DNA from 2 places in the Stenotrophomonas maltophilia group sp. SKK55 genome. Region 1 is predicted to be linked to the other one. Evidence: predicted binding sites of a transcription regulator. Region 1 holds the regulator's gene; the other holds the start of a gene.
The links. Region 1 encodes FliA, which starts transcription of late flagellar genes. Its sites were predicted from a motif close to TAAAGTTTNNCNNNCNNNGGCCGATAA; they were not measured.

Region 1 (4,305 bases):
CGCGCTCATGCTTACAGCCCCAGGTCCGACAGCAGGTCGTCGGCGTCGTTCTGCGAGACCGCGTGGCGGTCCAGTCCCTTCAGTGCCGGCCCGGCCAGTTCCGGATCGGTGCGATGCTGTTCCGGCGGCAGGCCGAGCGCGCCGAAGCCCTCGTGCACGCGGCGGACGATGCCGACCACGCGACGGATGATCTGCCCGGTCAGGTCCTGGTAGCTCTGGGTCAGGGCGATCTCGGTGAGGTTGTGGCGGATGCGCTCGAGCTGCGCATCCTGGCCCGGCTGCAGGCCTTCGGCGCGCAGCTGTTCGGTCAGGCTGCGGCATTCCTCGGCCAGGTCCAGGGTGCGGTGCGTCGCCTGTTCGGTCATCGCCACCACGTGGTCCAGGCGTGCGCAGGCATCGTCCAGTTCGCCGGCCTCGCTGGGTACGGTCGGCAGTTCACCCAGGGCCTGCCCGAGCTCGCGGGCCAGCCGCGAGAGGCCGCTCATCATCGGCTGCGTGCGCAGCGCGACCAGCCCGTCGATGCGTTGCCGCCAGGCGGTTTCGTCACCGGACTCCAGTGCGTCCAGTGCTTCCTGCAGGCGCAGGGCGAGGGCATTCTTGTCGACCGTGGTGTCCATCAGGCGCTGGCCGCCAGGCGTTCGAAGATCTTGCCGAGCTTCTCTTCCAGCGTCTGCGCGGTGAACGGCTTGATGATGTAGCCGTTCACGCCGTTCTGGGCCGCTTCGATGATCTGCTCGCGCTTGGCTTCGGCGGTGACCATCAGCACCGGCAGGGTCTTCAGCTTGGCATCGGCACGGATCGCCTTGAGCAGCTCGATGCCGGTCATGACCGGCATGTTCCAGTCGGTGACCACGAAATCGAACGGCTGGCTCTGCAGCAGCGACAGCGCGGCATGCCCGTCCTCGGCTTCGGCGGTGTTGGTGAAGCCCAGATCGCCCAGCAGGTTCTTGACGATGCGACGCATGGTCGAGAAGTCGTCCACGATCAGGATGCGCATGTTCTTGTTCAAAGCAGAGTTCCTTTGTTGTTCATTCCGGGCGGCCGGGGGCAGCTGCCTCGGGGATGTTCATTCTTCGAGGCCGGCGTCGACGGCCTCGAATACCTTCAGCCGGCCGCGCAGGCGCAGCACGGCCTGGCCGTGGATCTGGCAGACCCGCGACTCGCTCACGCCGAGCACCGCGCCGATCTCCTTCAGGTTGAGTTCCTGCTCGTAGTAGAGCGAGAGCACCAGCTGTTCGCGCTCGGGCAGATGGCCGATGGCCTTGCCCAGCTCGCGGCCGAACTCGCTGCGCTCCAGCACCTGCTGCGGGGTCGGGCCACCCTGGGCGACCGTGTCCAGCTCGCCCTGGTCCTCGATGCGCGACTCCAGGCTCAGCACCTGGCCACGCGCGGCGTCTTCCATCAGGCGCAGGTACTCGGGCAGTGGCATCTCCATCGCGGCGGCCACTTCGGTGGCGCTGGCGGCGCGGCCGCTGCTCTGTTCCAGGCGGCGGATGGTGGCCGCAGCATCGCGTGCACGGCGGTGCACCGAACGCGGCACCCAGTCGCCACGGCGGATCTCGTCGATCATCGAGCCGCGGATGCGGATCGAGGCGTAGGTCTCGAATGAGGCGCCCTGGTCGGCGTCGTAGCTGCGCGAGGCTTCGATCAGGCCCATCATGCCGGCCTGGATCAGATCATCGACTTCGACGCTGGCCGGCAGGCGCGCGGCCAGATGGTGGGCGATGCGCCGCACCAGGTCCGAGTGCTGGGCGATGACGTCGTTGGCCGCCGAGCGCTGGACTTCCCTGTATTGGGCCGCGCCTTTCATGCCGCCACCCCGCGCTGCTTGAGGATGCGTTCGAGGAAGAACTCCACGCCGCCGCGCGGTTCGGTGGGCGCCTGCCAGCGGGCTGTGCGGCGCGCGATCTCGGTGATGGCCAGTGCGGACGGGCTGGACGGGTAGGCCTTCACCACCGGCTGCTGGCGCTGCACCGACAGGCGCAGCCAGTCATCCTGCGGCACGCAGCCCAGGTAGTTCAGCGAGACATCGGCGAGGAACTTCTCGCAGACGCGGGTCAGCTTCTCGTACAGTACGCGGCCCTCGTTGGGGTCGCGCACCATGTTGGCCACCACCTGGACGCGGTCCACGCCACGTTCGCGCGAGAGCACCTTGATCAGCGCGTAGGCGTCGGTGATTGAAGCCGGCTCGTCACAGACCACCACCACGGTGTCCTGCGCGGCCTGGCAGAAGGTCAGCACGCCGTCGGTGATGCCTGCGGCGGTGTCCACCACCATGATGTCCAGCTCGCGTTCCAGCTCGGAGAACACGTTGACCAGGCCGACGTGCTCGGCCGGGGCCAGCTCGGCCATGTGCCGGCGGCCGGACGCGGCCGGGACCACCAGCACGCCGTTCGGGCCTTCAACGATGACGTCGTCCAGCGAGCAGCGGCCGGCAACCAGGTCGGCCAGCGTATAGGTGGGGTTCAAGCCCAGGATCACGTCGATGTTGGCCAGGCCGAGGTCGGCGTCCAGCAGCAGCGTGCGCTTGCCCATGCCGGCCAGCGCCACGGCCAGGTTGGCCGACACGTTGGTCTTGCCCACGCCGCCCTTGCCGCCGGTCACTGCGATGGTGCGCACAGGGCCGAGCGGCTCGCTGCGGGTGGCCGACAGCGGGAAGGTCTTGGTCAGCTTGGCGTACTCACGCGACGGCATGGTTCAACTCCGGGTTGCAGGGCATATCGGCCGCTCGGCGCAAATCTTCAAGGCGAAGTACGAGATTGGCCGCACTGGCCCGGTGCAGGTCGTCCGGAACGTCCTGGCCGTCGGTCACCCAGGTGATCGGCAGGGCGTGGTCCACGGCCACCGACAGGGCGTTGCCGAAGCGGCCGGTTTCGTCCAGCTTGCTCAGCACCAGGCCCTGCAGGTTGGCGGCACCGAAGCGGCGGACCACCTCGTCCATGTCGCCGAAGCTGGTGTTGGCCGGCAGCACCAGCAGGGTGCGCACCTGGCGCGCGGCGCGCAGCCACTGCAGCTGGGCGGCCAGCGCGCGGTCGCGCGGGCCCAGCCCGGCGGTGTCGATCAGTACCAGCTTGTAGTCCTTCAGGCGTTCCAGCAGCTGGTCCAGGTCGGTGCCGCTGTTGGCCTCGTGGACGGCTATGCCGAGCTGCCGGCCGTAGCCATACAGCTGCTCGCGGGCGCCGATGCGGGTGGTGTCGGTGGTGACCAGAGCGACGTCACGCGGTGCGTGCTTCTCGGCGAACCGCGAGGCCAGCTTGGCGATGGTGGTGGTCTTGCCGGCGCCGGTCGGGCCCACCAGCGCGATCACGCCGCCTTCCTCCAGCGGGTCGACCGGGGCAATCGGCAGCTTGCGCGAGATCAGCCCCAGCATCAGGCCGCGGCCTCGGTGCGCCTCGGTCTCCAGCGGGATCTGCATGGCGACGTCGCGGGCCAGGCCAGCATCGAAGCCGTACTCGTCCATCAGGTCCAGCGCGGTGGCGCGCACCGGGCAGCCGCGCAGGCGCTCGTCGGTGAAGCGGTTCATTTCGCGCTCGATCACCTGGCGCATGCCGGCCACTTCCTGGCGCAGCTGGCGGATCTCGGCGTCGTCCTGGGCGACCACGGTCAGCACCGGGGCTGGGGCGAGTGTCGGCGTCGGCGCGGCTTCGACGGTGGCATCGGCCAACGCCGGTTCGCTGGCGGCGACCTCCGGCTGCGTTTCAGACAGGGCTGCGGTCGGCAGCGGCGGCGGCTGCACCGCCGGCGCCACGCTTTCGTGATGTGCCTGGTGCGGCGGATCGATCTGGAAACGGGCGCGGTTGGCCGGCGCGACGACGGCCGGTGCCGGCGCCGGAGCGACGATGGCCTCGGCGAACGGGGCGAAGATCTGGTCCGGCAGTGCCGGTTCATTGACGGCGGCGCGTGCCAGCGTGGCGGCAAAGCCGGTGCTGCCGCGGGTCGGCACGATCTCGTCGGCGCTGTCGAGGGTGCGGCCGGTAGCGCCCACTGCTGCACGGGCGAGGGCGGCCACCGCCGAGGTGGTGGCGGCAACCGGTTCCGGTGCCGGGGGGCTGCTGCGGCGGCGGGTGACGGCGGCGATCACCGCGTCGGCGGCGGTGCGCGGCTTGGGTGCCGGCGGCGGTGCAACGTCACGGCGCGAGGCTTCCAGTGCACGCTGTACCGCGCTCTCGTCGTAGTTGGCGGCGGCGACGATCTCGATGCCTTCCTCGATCCGGCGGTTGGACAGGATCACGGCGTCAGGACCATGCTCCTTGCGCACCAGGTTCATGGCCGAGCGCATGTCGGCGGCGACGAATCGTTTGATTT
Region 2 (4,305 bases), on a different contig from region 1:
CCGCCAGGCCACTCTTCACCTTGGCAGCGGCGTCCTCGATCAGTTCCTTGATCTCCTTGGCGGCGACACCGGCACGCTGCGCGAGCGTACGCACCTCGCTGGCGACCACGGCAAAGCCACGCCCCTGCTCGCCTGCACGCGCAGCTTCCACTGCCGCATTCAGCGCCAGGATGTTGGTCTGGAACGCGATGCCGTCGATCACCGTGGAGATTTCCGAGATGCGTGCCGAGGACTGATCGATCTCGCCCATCACCGATGCCATCTGTGCCATCGCCTGCTCGGTCTCGCGCACGGCGGCACCGGCGGCATGCGCTTCGCTGTCAGCCTGACGCGCCAGTTCGGCGTTCTGGCGTACGGTGGAGGTCAGCTCCTCCATCGACGCGGCCGCTTCTTCCAGATTCGCGGCCTGCTGCTCGGTGCGGCGCGACAGGTCATTGTTGCCAGCGGCCAGTTCCTGGGCCGCGTTGTTGATGCTGTCGGCAGCCACCTGGATGCCGCGGACAATGCCGGTCAGCTGCGCGGTGGTGGTGTTGGCATCGTCGCGCATGCGCGCAAACACGCCTTCGTACTCGCCCTCCATGCGTGCGGTCAGGTCGCCATGCGAGATCGCGCGCAGCACGTCGGAAACATCGGCGATGCTGGCCTGCGAACTGGCCATCATGCCGTTGAGGTGCTCGACCATCGTCTTGAACTGGTACTGGAACGCAGCGGCATCGCCACGCATGCTGAAATCGCCGGCGCGTGCGGCGCGGGCCAGTTCATCGATCTGCGCGTTGATCGCCATCAGGCTCTGCTTCACCGCCGCCAGGGTGCGGGTCAGCGTGCCCTTCTCGCCTGGGTAGTCCGGCAGGTCGCGGCTGAGGTCACCCATGGCGTAACGCTGCATCACCTCGGCCATCAGCAGTTCCACCTGCACGTGCGACTCGACCAGGCTGTTGGTGGCCTGCACCATGCGGCCGAAATCACCGGGGAACGCACTGGCGTCCATGCGATAGCGGATTGCACCGGCCTCGTGCTGCTCGGCCATCTGCAACTGCGCGCCGATCGCCGCCTGCACACTCTGGCGCACGCTGGCCATCGCCTCGCCCAGCTGGGTCAGTTCGTCACGGCCGCCCAGGCGGAATTCCTGATCCAGCTGGCCCTTGGACAGGCGCTCGGCCAGGTTCACCGCGCGGGCCAGCGGGCCGGTCAGGCTGCGCCCGATCATCACCGAGGCACCGATGCCGACCAGCAGTGCAACGCCGCCCAGCACCAGCAGCTGCAGCAGGCTGCGCTCGCCCAGGCGGATGGCCTCGGCGGCTGCCTCACGGCTTTCCTTCTCTTCGAAATCCACGCCATCGGACAGTGCCTTGTTCCAGCCGTTGGCCGCTTCCTGCACCGGGCCCAGGGTCAGTGCCACGGCACCCGGGTAGTCGCCCTGCTCCATCAGTTCGCTGGTCTGCTTGTTGAGCGGGCGCGCGATGGCACGCTTGGCCGCGATGGTTGCCGCGATGGCCTTGCCCTCCGCATCGCCTGGCAGCGCCTGGTAGGCGGCCCAGCTGGCCTCATAGCGCTTGACCAGATCGGCAATGCGCTTCTCATCGCTGCCGCGGTCTTCGCCCTGGCGGATCAGCATTTCGCGCCGCACCACCATCATCTGGTTGTTGGCGTCGAGCATCTGCGACAACAGGCGCACCTTGGCCACGCTGACGTCGACCACCTGCTGCATCGCGCGCTTCTGCACGACGCTGGCGGTGGCGCCGGTGGCCACTACGGCGGCAACCAGCAGCAGCAACAGGCCAAAGCCCAGCCCAAGACGCCAGGCAACCCTGACGTTCCTCAAGTAGTTCATGGGGGTATCCAAAACGGGGGGATGTGGGCTTATCGGCGGCACGGCAGGCAATCTTGATCGCCGCCCATCGACGGCGTCGGCCACCGTTCACCTTGGTGAGTCCCCGTCCCAGCGGCACCTGCCGGTGCCAGCCGGCCGCAATGACATGTCTGCTCATGCGGGTATCAGATCCCTTTCACGGCGGCTCCGCACCGTCTGCGGGCAAGGTGGCGGCGTACCTGCTGGAGATCCCAATGCGCTCATCTGTGTCCCGATCCACCCTGCTCGCAATCTCGCTGCTGGCATCACCTACCTTCGCGCAGGCGCCGCCGCCCGGACTGCCCGCCCCCATGGCCGAGAAGGCTGGCCCGGACACCGCGGTGCGCTCCGCACTGCATGCCCAGGTGCTGCTGGATCGTGCGAACTTCTCTCCGGGCCAGATTGATGGTGAGGTAGGCAGCAACCAGCGGCGGGCGGTGTCAGGCTTCCAGGCGGCGCACGGGCTGACCGTAACGGGTGAGCTGGACGACGCCACCTGGAAGGCTCTGCAGGCCGATACGATCACGCCGCTGGCCAGCTACACGCTGACTGCCGAGGATGTCGCCGGGCCGTTCCAGGCGGTGCCGAAGGGCCCCGCCGCACAGGCCAAACTGAAATCGTTGGGCTTCAACAACGTCGAAGAGTCGCTGGGCGAACGCTTCCACGCATCCCCTGAGCTGTTGAAGCTGCTCAATCCGGGCGTAGATCTGAGCAAGGCCGGCAACCGCATTCAGGTGCCCAACATCGCACCATCGGCGCTACCGAAGGCAGCCAAGGTGGTCGTCGACAAATCCGACTCGACCCTGCAACTGCTGGATGCCCAGGGCAAGGTGATCGCGCAGGTGCCTGTCTCATCCGGCAGCCAGCATGATCCGCTGCCGATCGGCGAATGGAAGATCCTGGGTGTGTACCGCGACCCGCCGTTCCACTACAACCCAAAGCTGTTCTGGGATGCGCGCAAGGGCGAAAAGAAGGCGACGCTGCCGCCGGGCCCGAACAATCCGGTCGGCCGGGTCTGGATCGACCTGTCCAAGCCGCATTACGGCCTGCATGGCACGCCCGAGCCCGGCCACGTGGGCAAGACCGAGTCGCATGGCTGCGTACGCATGACCAACTGGGATGCGCTGCGCGTGGCTGATGCGGTGGATGAGTCGGTGCCCGTGGTGATGCAGGAGTGAGCCGATGCGTCTTTCGCAGCTGATCGTGCTGGGTGTTCTGCTGGGACTGGGTGCAGGTTGGTGGCTGCACCGCGATGCAGGCGAGCCGGTAGCCGCCTCGCTGCCGGAAGCGCCATCGACGGTAGCCGCCGCGCCGGTGACGGAACCGGTAGCGCCAGGCGCAACAGCCCAACCCGCCTCCACCGCGCCGTCGGCCGCGCAGGCTCCGGATGCACCGCCCGGGTTACTGCTGCCGGTGCAGGGCATCCTGCCCTCGCAGCTGCGCGATACCTTCACCGATGCACGCAGCGAGGGCCGCGTACACGATGCCATCGACATCATGGCCGATGCCGGTACGCCGGTGCTGGCGGCGGCCGATGGCACGGTGGAGAAACTGTTCGACAGTGAGCGCGGCGGGCTGACGATCTACCAGTTCGAGCCCAGCGGACGCTGGTGCTACTACTACGCGCACCTGCAACGCTACGCCGATGGCCTGGCCGAGAAGCAGGTGATCAAGCGCGGGGAGGTGATCGGCTACGTCGGCAGCACTGGCAACGCCAGCGCCCATGCCCCGCACCTGCATTTCGAGGTGCATGTGCTGGGGCCAGAGAAGCAGTGGTGGAAGGGAGAGTCGATCAATCCGTATCCGCTGCTGAAATCGGCTGCTTCGACGCCCGGCGCTGCCAGCGCCGCAAGGTGAACGTGAACACCGCCAACGCACCCCCGGGAATCAGCAGGAACAGTGCCGCCACCTTCCAGAAAAAGAACGGCCACAGCCAGACGTAATCCAGGTCGGTCAGCTTCAGCAGGTCCAGCGGGGGCTGCAATTCGATCACGGCCGCCCTGCCCGCCAGCGCCGGGTCCACCTCCAGTACGGTTACCCGCAGCCATGAGCGTCCGCGTGGCAATGCATCACCGCGGCCATATCCAAAGTAGGACGCCATGAGCCCGCTGGACTCAACCGATGCCAGCCTGCGGTTGATACCCTGCCCGGCCACTCCCGAACGCTCTCCTGCGCGGAAGTCCCCATGATCGGTGGGAGTGTCGATGCGCAGCAGCACTTCAGGGTCAGCCTCAGTACCGTCTGCGGCATACCGCAGTCGCAGCCGCAGTTGGTCATCAATGAAGCGGTAGACCGTCACCTCGGCCGTCGCGCCGGGGCTGAGCAGCAGCGGCAGGGTCTGGGTACGCGAGGCCAGATGGTTGGCGATGGCGCCGAGCGCCAGAACCGCGCAGGCGATGACCCACAGGCTCCACAACACCCACAGGGTGACCCGCACCACGGTCTCGCCTTTCACG

Region 2: AC2A1N_RS06810 (methyl-accepting chemotaxis protein) is a predicted target of FliA. The motif match lies at 1,861-1,887, and genes of this name have one in related genera.

Annotation. Positions count from the first base shown of each region.
Region 1 is NZ_JBXUHP010000059.1:678,212-682,516, reverse strand. Features, by position in the region: gene AC2A1N_RS21285 (chemotaxis protein CheA) at 1-9, opposite strand, end outside; gene AC2A1N_RS21280 (protein phosphatase CheZ) at 12-617, opposite strand; gene cheY (chemotaxis response regulator CheY) at 617-1,009, opposite strand; gene AC2A1N_RS21270 (RNA polymerase sigma factor FliA) at 1,067-1,810, opposite strand; gene AC2A1N_RS21265 (MinD/ParA family ATP-binding protein) at 1,807-2,694, opposite strand; gene flhF (flagellar biosynthesis GTPase FlhF) at 2,681-4,305, opposite strand, start outside.
Region 2 is NZ_JBXUHP010000011.1:404,648-408,952, forward strand. Features, by position in the region: gene AC2A1N_RS06810 (methyl-accepting chemotaxis protein) at 1-1,831, opposite strand, end outside; gene AC2A1N_RS06815 (L,D-transpeptidase family protein) at 2,065-3,027, shown strand; gene AC2A1N_RS06820 (M23 family metallopeptidase) at 3,032-3,706, shown strand; gene AC2A1N_RS06825 (hypothetical protein) at 3,642-4,304, opposite strand.